DNA from 2 places in the Streptomyces sp. NPDC048479 genome. Region 2 is predicted to be linked to the other one. Evidence: riboswitches for the same ligand, from Rfam matches in the RefSeq annotation. Region 2 holds a riboswitch; the other holds the start of a gene.
What was found. A riboswitch is a leader RNA that binds a small molecule or an ion and turns the genes downstream of it on or off. The one in region 2 is predicted to bind cobalamin.

Region 1: it holds a riboswitch for cobalamin, as region 2 does, so the genes downstream of both, AB0D12_RS37705 (hypothetical protein) here and AB0D12_RS24115 (ribonucleoside-diphosphate reductase subunit alpha) in region 2, are expected to answer to the same signal.

Annotation. Positions count from the first base shown of each region.
Region 1 covers NZ_JBEZKA010000044.1:30,907-37,423, forward strand. The annotation lists gene metE (5-methyltetrahydropteroyltriglutamate--homocysteine S-methyltransferase) at 181-2,496, opposite strand; cobalamin riboswitch at 2,661-2,883, opposite strand; gene AB0D12_RS37705 (hypothetical protein) at 2,948-3,547, opposite strand; cobalamin riboswitch at 3,819-4,009, opposite strand; gene AB0D12_RS37710 (MFS transporter) at 4,380-5,762, shown strand; gene AB0D12_RS37715 (GAF domain-containing protein) at 5,829-6,517, opposite strand, start outside.
Region 2 covers NZ_JBEZKA010000016.1:40,108-46,624, reverse strand. The annotation lists gene AB0D12_RS24130 (FAD-dependent monooxygenase) at 1-105, opposite strand, end outside; gene AB0D12_RS24125 (TetR/AcrR family transcriptional regulator) at 226-942, shown strand; gene AB0D12_RS24120 (ribonucleotide-diphosphate reductase subunit beta) at 1,089-2,108, opposite strand; gene AB0D12_RS24115 (ribonucleoside-diphosphate reductase subunit alpha) at 2,108-4,489, opposite strand; cobalamin riboswitch at 4,631-4,767, opposite strand; gene mctP (monocarboxylate uptake permease MctP) at 4,993-6,517, opposite strand, start outside.

The DNA of each region.
Region 1 (6,517 bases), on a different contig from region 2:
TCCAGCAATGGCGGGAAGGGGCTTGGGGCGCGGTTCACTGATGTGGTCCGCGACTTCGGACAGGCGCCCTGAGACGGGGAGTTCGTCAGGTGTGCCGAGGTAGGCACCCCCCTCCTGTCCGGGTGCCGGAGCGGGGTACATCGGTCCACCACTCCGGCACCCGCCTTCAAGTCAGGAAACCTAGGTCCGAAGCTCAGCCCTGACCTCGTGAGCCGCCGCAACCAGGTGCTCGAGGGACGCCTTGGTCTCCGCCCAGCCGCGGGTCTTCAGGCCGCAGTCCGGGTTGACCCACAGACGTTCGGCCGGAATCGCTTCGAGTCCCTTGCGGAGCAGGGCTGCTGCTTCGTCAGCGCTGGGCACGCGCGGGGAGTGGATGTCGTAGACGCCGGGGCCGGCCTCGCGCGGGTAGCCGTGAGCGGCGAGTTCGCGTGCGACCTGCATGTGGGAGCGGGCTGCCTCCAAGCTGATGACGTCGGCGTCGAGGTCGTCGATGGCCTGGACGATGTCGCCGAACTCGGCGTAGCACATATGGGTGTGGATCTGAGTGTCCGGGCGCACGCCACTTGTGGCGAGGCGGAACGCCTCCGTCGCCCAGGCCAGGTACACGCCGTGGTCGGCGGCCCGAAGCGGGAGGGTTTCGCGCAGCGCGGGCTCGTCGACCTGGATCACCGAACTACCCGCTGCCTCCAGGTCGTTGACCTCGTCGCGCAGGGCGAGGGCGACCTGGCGTGCGGTGTCGCCGAGCGGCTGATCGTCGCGGACGAAGGACCAGGCGAGCATCGTGACCGGGCCGGTGAGCATACCCTTGACGGGGCGGTCGGTCAGCGATTGGGCGTACGACGTCCAGCGGATCGACATCGGTTCGGGGCGTGCGATGTCGCCGGCCAGGATCGGCGGGCGGACGTAGCGGGTGCCGTACGACTGGACCCAGCCGTGCTCAGTGGCGAGATACCCCGTCAGCTGCTCGGCGAAATACTGCACCATGTCGTTGCGTTCGGGCTCGCCGTGCACCAGGACGTCGATACCGGTCTTCTCCTGGAAGGAGATGACCTCGCGGATCTCCGCCTCGATGCGCCCCTCGTAGCCGGCGGTGTCGATCCTTCCCGCACGCAGATCGGACCGGGCGGTGCGCAGTTCGGTCGTCTGGGGGAAGGAGCCAATGGTCGTCGTGGGCAGCAGCGGCAGGCCGAGGTGGGCACGCTGCGCGGCGGCCCGCTCGGGGTACGGCTGGGAACGGCGGCCGTCCGTGTCAGTGACCGCGGCTGCCCGGGCGCGCACCGCCGGGTCACGTGTGATCGCCGAGCCCGCCCTGGAGGTGAGATCGGCGCGGTTGGCGGCGAGTTCGGCCGCGATGGTGTCGGTGCCCTGGGCGAGACCGCGGGCGAGGGCGACGATCTCGGCGGTCTTCTGCCGGGCGAAGGCGAGCCAGCGGGCGATCTGCGGGTCGATGTCCCGCTCGGCGGAGCTGTCGAGCGGGACATGCAGCAGCGAGCAGGAGGCGGCGACGTCGACCTGGCCTGCCAGGCCGAGCAGGGTGCCCAGCGTGGACAGGGACTTCTCGAAGTCGTTGATCCAGATGTTGCGGCCGTTGACGACTCCGGCGACCAGGCGCTTGCCGGGCAGCCCGCCGACCGCGGCCAGGTCGTCGAGATTGGCCGCGGCGGCTTCGGTGAAGTCCAGCGCGAGACCGTCGACGGGGGCCTTGGCGAGGATGGGCAGGGCTTCGCCGAGCCGGTCGAAGTAGGAGGCGACGAGCAGCTTGGGCCGGTCGTCGAGACCACCGAGGTCGCGGTAGGCGCGGGCCGCGGCGTTCAGGTCCGCGCGGGTGCGGTCCTGTACAAGGGCGGGCTCGTCCAGCTGCACCCACTCGGCGCCGGCGGCCCGCAGGTCGGACAGCACCTCGGCGTACACCGGCAGCAGTCGGTCCAGCAGAGTGATCGGCTCGAAGTCGGCGGCAACGCCGGGGGCGGGTTTGGCCAGCAGCAGATAGGTGACCGGTCCGACCAGCACCGGGCGGGCGGTGTGGCCGAGCGCGACGGCTTCCTTGAGCTCGGCGACCTGCTTGGAGGAGTCGGCGGTGAAGACGGTGTCGGGGCCGAGTTCGGGGACCAGGTAGTGGTAGTTGGTGTCGAACCACTTGGTCATCTCCAGCGGCGCGACATCATGGGTGCCGCGTGCCATCGCGAAGTAGCCGTCCAGGGAGCCTGCCTCGACGGCGGCACGGTGGCGGGCAGGGATCGCGCCGACCATGACGCTGGTGTCCAGGACGTGGTCGTAGTACGAGAAGTCGCCGGTCGGGACCTCGTGGATGCCGGCTTCGGTGAGCTGCTGCCAGTTGGCACGGCGCAGCTCGGCGGCGGTCTCCCGGAGGGCTGCAGCGGTGACGCGGCCCTTCCAGTAGCCCTCGATGGCCTTCTTCAGTTCACGGTTCTGGCCCTGACGGGGGTAGCCGTACACGGTGGCCCGTGCTGCCGCGGCTGTGGACAAACTGGTCACGGAACTCTCCTTCGCGAGTATGTCTCCTGTGGAACCCGGCGACGGGCAGAGAACGCGAAGGGGTGACGAACCGGACGGCACGGTCTCGCGCCGTGCGCGCGGCCGTCCGTCTGGTATGTACGCCGACCCGCCCTCGAGGTCACCGGGATCTCCGCACGCGATCGAGTCGCGTACGGGCAACGGGCAGGTCTTCGGACTCGCGGGCACGTCTGCCGGTCTCCCGGCGGACTCCTACTGGCCGTCGCTTCCCAGACCCGGCCGGGTCCAGTGCGTATGACGGCGGTCGTTCCCGCTCACCGCTGCGGGGCAGTCCCGGATTTTCACCGGGTTCCCTCTTGCGACGCTCCTGCCTGGCTGACAGGGCGAACCAGCTGCAACGGCCAGCCTAGAGGGCAGCCCTTGAGTACGAATACAGCTGTTCACATTCCGGACGGTGATCTGCGCGGCCGTGTCAACGCCAGCAGCAGCGGGTCGCCGGCCAGGTTCCGGCAGGCGCTGCGGAGGCGGAACGCCGCCGCTCCTCCCGCGCCATCCGCGCCGCCAATGCTCGGAGTTCCGGCTGGCCGACGCCCGGCCCGCCGAACGGGCAGAGGCGCGGTCGGTGCAGCACCGACGCCGACCCCACCAGCTCGCCCTGCTGGAACTCCGCGCGGGACGCGGCGCAAGAGGCAGCGCCGCCAACGAGCGCCGCCGCCGCACTCGGCTGCGCCCATCCCGCCACCAGTACGCGGCTGCCCGGACCGGCAGGCAGCAGTGGCCGCACCTGCGCGGCGCTTCCCACGTCGTCGAGCACGAGCAGCAGCCGCAGCCCGCTGGTGGCGTCGCGCCATGCGGCGATCAGGTCGTCGCGATCCTGGGGAACGTCCGCGTCGGCCATGCCGAGCGTGCGCAGCAGCCGCTGGAGCAGCCGCTTCGTCAAGGGCCGGTCGCCCTCCGGTGAGTGGTGCGTGAGCCGATCGAGGAAGAGGACGGCGTCCGGGTGTTGGGGGCGAAGCGTCCACGCCGCGTGCACCAGCAGTGATGTCTTCCCGACCCCGGCAGGCCCGTCCACCGTCGCGACGGTGACAGCATCGTGGGGGGCGCGGTCAGTGCGGCGACCTCCGCGACACGGCCGATCAACTTACCCGCGTTACCGGGGAGTTCGTTCACCGTGCGAAGCGGCCGGGCCCGCGCGGACACCGGCGGCAGCGATGCCCGGGGACGCCGCGAGGCAGCTGCCGCGGGGGCCTTCGAGGCGGGCGCTGACACGGAACCCGATCGACCGGCAATGGCCGCATGGGCATACAGACTCGTTCTCCCCTCTGGGGAGATCCGCCCCAGCTCGATCGAGGAGGCGACCGCGTGAGTCTTCTGGCTCTCGGGTCGTCGCTCGTCCCGGCCTTCCCAGCCGCATCCGGGCAGTGGTCTGTTCGGGATCCGCTCGCCGATCACAGTGGCGGGACCGCGCCGGATTCACACCGGCTTCCTCGTTCCGCCGACGCCTTTTCGCGTGACATCATCGCAGAAGGGAGCACCGGTTCATACGCCCAATGCACGGCCGACCAAGGCGAACTGTCACCTACGGCAGGAACGGGCGTCCGGGTCGTGAGGTGGTCGCCGAGACCGCCACGGCCCGTTCGATGCACCAACAGCACCCCAGGTCCCATGGTCCGCTCGCCGGTCCACCAACTGGTGCAGCAGCATGCCTTCGAAGCACTGCTCGCGATGCGCACCACGGCCCACTTGTCCACAAAGCCGTGGTGGCCCCCGCACTCCCATCATGGTGTTCGCGCGCACACTGACCCTCCGAACTGTGGTGTCCCACCACATGTGCCCCTGACCTGCGTCTTCCTACGGTGTGGCGACACGGAAACGTCCCCGCCAACTGTCCGGAAGTGGTGTCCATGGCCGCCCCCGCAACCGCTCCACCAGCTCCCAGTTCACTCAAGCGCATCGTCGCCGCGAGCCTCATCGGCACCACCATCGAGTGGTACGACTTCTTCCTCTACGGATCGGCCGCCGCGCTGGTCTTCAACAAGCTGTTCTTCCCTGGCTCCGACCCGCTCGTCGGAACCCTGCTGTCGTTCCTGACGTACGCCGTCGGGTTCGCCGCCCGCCCGCTCGGGGCGCTCGTCTTCGGGCACTACGGCGACCGGCTCGGCCGCAAGAAGCTGCTGGTGCTGAGTCTGCTGCTGATGGGCGGGGCGACCTTCGCCATCGGGCTGCTGCCGACGCACGCAACTGTCGGTACCGCCGCGCCCGTACTGCTCACCGTGCTGCGGCTGGTGCAGGGATTCGCTCTCGGTGGTGAGTGGGGTGGTGCCGTGCTGCTGGTGTCGGAGCACGGTGACGCCAAGCGACGCGGGTTCTGGGCCTCGTGGCCGCAGACGGGCGCGCCTGCCGGGCAGTTGCTCGCCACTGGGGTGCTCTCCGCGCTCACCGCACTGCTGTCGGACGCCGCGTTCACCTCGTGGGGCTGGCGCGTACCGTTCCTGCTCTCCGGTGTTCTGGTGGTCGTCGGTTTGTGGATTCGTCTCTCTGTCGATGAATCACCGGTCTTCAAGGCGGCGTTGGCGCAGGCCGAGGAGCGCAAGGCGGCAGCGGGCCAGGTCGAGAAGATGCCGCTCGTCTCTGTGCTGCGGCATCACTGGCGCGACGTGCTGGTGGCCATGGGGGCGCGGATGGCGGAGAACATCAGTTACTACGTGATCACCGCGTTCATCCTGGTGTACGCGACGACCGCTGTGGAGCTGAGCAAGCAGACCGCACTCAATGCCGTACTCATCGCCTCTGCCGTGCACTTCGTGGTGATCCCGGCGTGGGGCGCTCTGTCGGACCGCATCGGGCGCAGGCCCGTGTATCTCATCGGTGCGATCGGGGTCGGTGCCTGGATGTTCCCCTTCTTCGCGCTCATCGACCGGGGCAGCTTCGGCAGTCTGCTGCTCGCCGTCACGGTGGGACTCGTTCTGCACGGGGCGATGTACGCGCCGCAGGCGGCCTTCTTCGCCGAGATGTTCGCGACGCGCATGCGGTACTCCGGGGCCTCCATCGGTGCGCAGTTCTCCTCCGTCGCGGCCGGTGCGCCCGCGCCGTTGATCGCGACCGCGCTGCTCGCCGACTACGACTCGTCGACGCCCATCGCCTTGTACGTCATCGCCGCGGCACTGCTCACCGTGGTGGCCATCGGCTGCGCGAGGGAGACCCGGCACCGTGATCTGGCCGCTGTCGAGGCTGAGCCGGTGGAGAGCACCCCGGCGACCCGGCCGGCGGATGCGCAGACTGCCTGACGGGCGAAGGCTGCACGGATCGAACACACCGCGTGGACCCCGAGGAGGGTCCGCGCGGTGGCGCGTTCAGTGGACGACGGCCGCGGACATCGCATGCAGGCGCAGCGCGAGCTGGATCTCCAGCGACCTGGCCGGAGACTGCCAGTCGGGGCCGAGCAGCCGGCCTATGCGTTCCAGGCGCTGAGCGACGGTGTTCACATGAACATGCAGATCGTCCTTGGTACGGGCCGGGCTCATACCGCTCGCGAAGTACGCGTCGAGCGTACGAACCAGGTCGGTGCCGCGCCGCCGGTCGTAGTCGACGACCTCGCCCATCGTGCGCCGTACGAAACCGTCGATGTCGCCGGGGTCGGCCAGTAGCAGGCCGAGGAATCCCAGGTCCTGCGCGGCCGCGCCCTGGCCTGAGCGGCCGAGCAGCCGCAGGGCGTCTAGGCAGCGCCGCGCCTGTGCGTACGCCCCGGCTATCGGGCTCGGATCGCCGGCGGCCGCCAGAACGGGCGCGGACGCGCCGACGGTGACCGACTCCCGTACGGTTCCGCTCAGTTGTCTGGACGTCTGGCGGGCGAGGTCGGCCGCGCTGTCGTCGGGGCCGAGCGGAAGCAGCAGTACGGTGCCGCCGTCACGGGCTGCGGCCAGGCCCGAGCGGGTCGCGGCCAAGTGAGAGGCGGCGGACCACAGTCGCTGCCGGTCCGCGGTCCGGCGGTCCGCGGTCTCACGGTCGGAGGCGCCCGAGGTGCCCGAGTCGGGTCCGTCGA
Region 2 (6,517 bases):
CGGGGCCAACTCGACGACTGTGGGCCTGAAGCCGTGGCGCCCCAGCCAGTAGGCCAACGCCGGGCCGGCGATGCTCGCGCCGGAGATGAGGACGTTCTGGATCATGGATCCCCCCAGTGAAACTGTATCCGGTGGACACTGTAGTTACTGTGTACGATAGACACAGTTCGGTGGACCCGGCAAGGCTCGGCAGATCCACAAGGCTCGACAGGAGGGGCGACGCGCATGGGTGACAAGCACGTCGAGACGATGCGGCTGCTGTGGGGGCCCCACCCCAGGCCCGCGCGAGGCCCCAAACCGACACTTGACCTGGACCGCATCGCACGGGCCGGGATCGAGGTCGCCGACTCCGAGGGCTTGGGCGCTGTGTCCATGCAAAGGGTCGCCGCGCTGCTGGACGTCACCAAGATGGCGCTGTACCGGTATGTGCCGGGCAAGGCCGAGTTGGTCGCGCTGATGGTGGACGCCGCGCTCGGCGCGTACCCGACCGAGGCTGAGCGGCATGACGGCTGGCGGGACCGGCTCGAGGACTGGGCTCGTCGGCTGATCGCTGTCTTCCGCCGGCACCCATGGGCGCTGGACGCCACCGTCGGGCCGCGGGTCATGGGTCCCGCAGAGCTGTCCTGGATGGAGCGGGCAATCTCGGCGCTGGACGGTACGGGCCTCAGCGGCGCCGAGCAGATGGATGCCGCGGTCCTGTTGGCCGGACACGTACGCGCCATCGTCCAGCAGACCCGCGCGGCAGGTCCGGCAGGCAAGCCCGAAGCCCAGCTGGGCGCCATCCTCGGAGAGCTGATGCAGGCACATGGTGAGCGCTTCCCTGCCCTCACTGCCGCGCTCGCCTCGGCGGCTCAGCCCGGCGAGGGTGACCAGGCATGGGAGTTCGGCCTGCAGCGCATCCTGGACGGACTGGCCGTACTCATTGACCAGCGTGCCCGCTGATTGTCAGCTCGGTTTCGACGCCGGTGCACACCGCGCGCGAAAACTGAAACGGCCGGGCGGATGCGCAGAAGGCATCCGCCCGGCCGTTCAGCCCCCGTCCCCCGTATTCACATGGTCTGGAACGGTCCGGAGAGGTCTTGACGGGTCTAGAAGTCGTCGTCGAAGCCGACCGAGCCCTCGACCGCCACCTGGTAGGCGGAAGGACGGCGCTCGAAGAAGTTCGTCAGCTCCTGGACGCCCTGCAGCTCCATGAAGGAGAACGGATTCTCCGAGCCGTACACCGGAGCAAAGCCCAGCCGCGTCAGCCGCTGGTCGGCGACGCACTGGAGGTACTCGCGCATCGACTCGGTGTTCATACCGGGCAGACCGTCGCCGCACAGATCGCGGCCGAACTGCAGCTCCGCCTCGACGGCCTCCTTCAGCATGTCGGTGACCTGCTGCTGGAGCGCATCGTCGAAGAGCTCGGGCTCCTCCTTGCGGACGGTGTCCACAACCTCGAAGGCGAAGTTCATGTGCATCGTCTCGTCCCGGAACACCCAGTTGGTACCGGTGGCCAGACCGTGCAGCAGACCGCGGGAGCGGAACCAGTAGACGTACGCGAACGCGCCGTAGAAGAACAGGCCCTCGATGCACGCCGCGAAGCAGATCAGATTCAGCAGGAAGCGACGGCGGTCTGCCTTCGACTCCAGCCGGTCGATCTTCTCGACCGAGTCCATCCACTTGAAGCAGAACTGGGCCTTCTCGCGGATGGAGGGGATCTCCTCGACCGCGTCGAAGGCGGCCGCGCGGTCGTCCGGGTCCGGCAGATAGGTGTCGAGCAGCGTCAGATAGAACTGGACGTGCACCGCCTCCTCGAAGAGCTGACGGCTCAGATAGAGCCGCGCCTCCGGGGAGTTGATGTGCTTGTAGAGCGTCAGCACCAGGTTGTTGGAGACGATCGAGTCACCCGTCGCGAAGAACGCGACCAGCCGGCCGATCATGTGCTGCTCGCCGGCGGAGAGCTTGGCGAGGTCGGCCACGTCGTTGTGGAGATCGACCTCCTCCACGGTCCAGGTGTTCTTGATCGCATCGCGGTAGCGCTCGTAGAAGTCCGGGTAACGCATCGGACGCAGGGTCAGTTCGAAGCCCGGGTCCAGCAGGTTCTTCTCGGTGTTCGGGGTGGTCATTACTGGCAGGCCTCGCAGGACTCGGGGTTTTCGAGGGAGCAGGCGATCGCGTCCGCGTCGGGCGCCGACGACTGCTGTAGCGGGATGGGGGCGGCGGCCGCCGCAGCGCCGGAGCCGGCCGCACGGGCGATCCGCGTCGCCGGCCGGGAGCGCAGGTAGTACGTCGTCTTCAGCCCCTGCTTCCAGGCGTACGCGTACATCGAGCTGAGCTTCCCGATCGTCGGCGTCTCCAGGAAGAGGTTCAGCGACTGGCTCTGGTCCAGGAACGGCGTACGGGCCGCCGCCATGTCGATCAGGCCGCGCTGCGGGATCTCCCACGCAGTGCGGTACAGCGCGCGGACGTCGGCCGGGATCCAGCTGAAGCCCTGCACCGAGCCGCTGGACTCGCGCAGCGCCTCACGGGTCTGCGCGTCCCAGACGCCGAGCTTCTTCAGCTCCGCCACCAGGTAGCCGTTGACCTGGAGGAACTCACCGCTGAGTGTCTCGCGCTTGAAGAGGTTGGAGACCTGCGGCTCGATGCACTCGTAGACACCTGCGATCGAGGCGATGGTCGCGGTCGGCGCGATGGCGAGCAGCAGGGAGTTGCGCATGCCCCTCGAGGCGACCCGGGCGCGCAGCGCGTCCCAGCGCTCCGGCCAGTTCAGCTCGACGTCGTAGTGGTCGGGGTGCAGCACGCCACGGGCCGCGCGCGTCCGGGACCAGGCGGGCAGCGGGCCGTTGCGCTCGGCGAGGTCGCAGGACGCCTCGTACGCCGCCAGCATGATCCGCTCGGCGATCTTCGTGGAGAGGGCCTTCGCCTCGGCCGAGTCGAAGGGCAGGCGGAGCTTGAAGAAGACGTCCTGGAGGCCCATCGCGCCCAGGCCCACCGGCCGCCACTTGGCGTTGGAGCGGCCGGCCTGCTCGGTCGGGTAGAAGTTGATGTCGACGACGCGGTCGAGGAAGGTGACGGCGGTACGGACGGTCTCGTCGAGCCGCTCCCAGTCGATGCCGCCGTCGGCGACGAACGAACCCAGGTTGACCGAGCCGAGGTTGCAGACGGCCGTCTCACCGTCGTCCGTCACCTCGAGGATCTCGGTGCAGAGGTTCGAGGAGTGGACCGTGTGGCCCGGCTCCGCCGTCTGGTTGGCGGTGCGGTTTGAGGCGTCCTTGAAGGTCATCCAGCCCTGGCCGGTCTGGGCGAGCGTCCGCATCATCCGGCCGTAGAGGTCACGGGCCGGCATGGACTTCTGCGCGAGACCGGCGGCCTCGGCCTTGCGGTACGCCGCGTCGAACTCGTCGCCCCACAGGTCGACCAGCTCCGGCACATCCGCGGGCGAGAACAGCGACCAGTCGGCGTCCGCCTCGACGCGGCGCATGAACTCGTCGGGGATCCAGTGCGCGAGGTTCAGATTGTGCGTACGCCGGGCGTCCTCACCGGTGTTGTCGCGCAGCTCCAGGAACTCCTCGATGTCGGAGTGCCAGGTCTCCAGGTAGACGGCGGCGGCGCCCTTGCGCCTGCCGCCCTGGTTCACCGCGGCGACCGAGGCGTCGAGGGTCTTGAGGAACGGAACGATGCCGTTGGAGTGGCCGTTGGTGCCCCGGATCAGCGAACCGCGGGAGCGGATACGGGAGTAGGAGAGGCCGATGCCGCCCGCGTGCTTCGAAAGACGGGCCACCTGGTGGTAGCGGTCGTAGATCGAGTCGAGCTCGTCCAGCGGCGAGTCCAGCAGATAGCAGGAGGACATCTGCGGGTGGAGGGTGCCGGAGTTGAAGAGCGTGGGCGAGGAAGGGAGGTAGTCGAGGCGGCTCATCAGGCCGTACAGCGCGGCGACCTCGTCCAGGGCACGGACCGAAGCGTCTTCGGCGAGGCCGCAGGCGACGCGCAGCATGAAGTGCTGCGGGGTCTCGATGACCTGACGGGTGATCGGGTGCCGGAGCAGATAGCGGCTGTAGAGGGTGCGCAGACCGAAGTAGCCGAAGCGGTCGTCGGCGGTCTGGTCGATGAGGGAGTCCAGCCGCGCGGCGTGCAGCGTCACGAACTCGGCCGTACGGTCCGCGATCAGGCCCTCGCGGTGCCCGACCGCGACGGATGCGGAGAAGGCCACCGCGCCCTGTCCGGCTGCCTCGTCCGCGATATGACGGGTCAGCAGGCGGGCGGCGAGCCGTGAGTAGGCAGGGTCCTCGGAGATCAGCCCCGCGGCCGCGTCGGTGGCGAGGCTCCGCAGCTCGGCCGCGTCCGACCCGGCGTGCCGGCCGCGCAGCGCGGCGGCGGCGACACGTCCGGGGTCGGTGTCGGGCAGATCGGCGGTGAGGTCCGTGAGGGTCCGCAGCAGTGCGGTCCCGGGGCCGTCGGCCACCTGCTCGGAGATGCCTGAAGCCGGATCGGCTGGCGCGATGGTCACGTGGTGCTCTCCCTCGCTCGGCTCTGGGCCGGCGGGGGAGGGGAGGCCGGTACGGGCGTACGTACCCGTCTAAGGGCAGCACACCGCACGGCGTCCACCGGCCCAACCGCGAGGCCCGGACGTCTCGGCACCCGGTTCGGTCGAGCCGGATGCACCGTCGGCAGGTCCTCGGACTGGCGGGGTACGACAAAGCGCACCGCATCACACCGTTGCGGGACAGTTCCGGATTCGCACCGGATTCCCCTGCGTCGACAGCGACCATGAGCATACATGTGGGGGCCGCTTGATGCGGCACCCCCCACATGTTGTGTCATGGCGCGCTGCGGCTCCAACGCGTAAGGGAGCAAGGTGATCCCGGGGACGGTCTGGATCTCCGCCCCGGACCCCGCGCCTCAATCGCCGTTGGGGCTTGATCTGCGGGGCTTGATCTGCTGCCCGCCCAACAGCCAAGGGCCGTCGCGCCCCTCCCGGGAAACGCAACGGCCCTCACGTCGGCCCGACCGTCAGTGACTCACCACTGCTGTCGCTGGCGGCAGTTCCACCTGGACGCCCGCGTCGCCCGCGTCCGCCGTGTAGTCCGACGGACTGGTCTCGTCCACGCCCTCCGGGGCCTTGAGCGCCCGCAGGACGAACGTCAGGACCACCGTCACCACCACGTTCAGGATGAACGCCGTGAGGCCGATGTAGCCGATCTCGCCGAGGCCGGGGATCTCCGCCGACGAGCCACCGAAGTGCTTCTGTGTCGGGCTCGCGACTCCGTACGCCGCCGACGTGCCGTAGATCATGCCGACCGCCCAGCCCGCCAGCAGCGCCCAGCGGTGGAACCAGCGCGTGAACAGGCCACCGACCAGAGCCGGGAAGGTCTGGAGGATCCAGATGCCGCCAAGGAGCTGGAAGTTGATCGCCACCGTCTTGTCCATCGTCAGAACGAAGACCAGCGCGCCCACCTTCACCAGCAGCGAGACCAGCTTGGAGACCTTCGTCTCCTGCGCGGGCGTCGCGTCCGGCTTGATGAAGTCCTTGTAGATGTTCCGGGTGAACAGATTCGCCGCCGCGATCGACATGATCGCCGCCGGCACCAGCGCGCCGATGCCGATCGCCGCGAACGCCACACCCGCGAACCAGTCCGGGAACATCGTCTCGAACAGCTGAGGGATCGCCAGCTGACCGTTCTGCACCTTGATACCGGCCGCGATCGCCATGAACCCGAGCAGCGCCAGCAGACCCAGCATCAGCGAGTACAGCGGCAGGATCGTGGTGTTGCGGCGGATCACATCACGGCTGCGCGAAGACAGCGTCGCCGTGATCGAGTGCGGATACATGAACAGCGCGAGCGCCGAGCCCAGCGCCAGCGTCGCGTAACCCCACTGGCCCGCCTCGCCCGGCGCCAGCGCGCCACGTGGCTTCTCCGTCGCCGGGTTGATCTGCGCGAACGCGTCGCCCGCCTTCGCGAAGATGTCGTCGAAGCCGCCGAGCTTGATCGGGATGTAGATGATCGCCACCGCGATGACGATGTAGATCAGCGCATCCTTGACGAACGCGATCAGCGCCGGCGCCCGCAGGCCGGACGAGTATGTGTACGCCGCCAGCACACCGAAGGCGATCAGCAGCGGCAGGTCCTTGACGAACCAGTTGGTCGTCTCGCCACCGCCGACGCCCATCACATCGAGTACCGCCTGGATGCCGACCAGTTGGAGCGCGATGTACGGCATCGTCGCCAGGATGCCGGTGACGGCGACCGCCAGCGAGAGACCCTTCGAGCCCCAGCGCCCGCGCACGAAGTCCGAGGTGGTGACGTATCCGTGCTTGTGCGACACCGACCACAACCGCGGCAGGAAGGTGAAGATCAGCGGGTAGACGAGGATCGTGTACGGCACGGCGAAGAAGCCCGCCGCGCCGGCCGCGTAGATCGCCGCCGGGACGGCGACGAAGGTGTACGCCGTGTACAGGTCGCCGCCGAGCAGGAACCAGGTGACCCAGGTGCCGAACGAACGGCCGCCCAGGCCCCATTCGTCGAGGCTGTCGCTC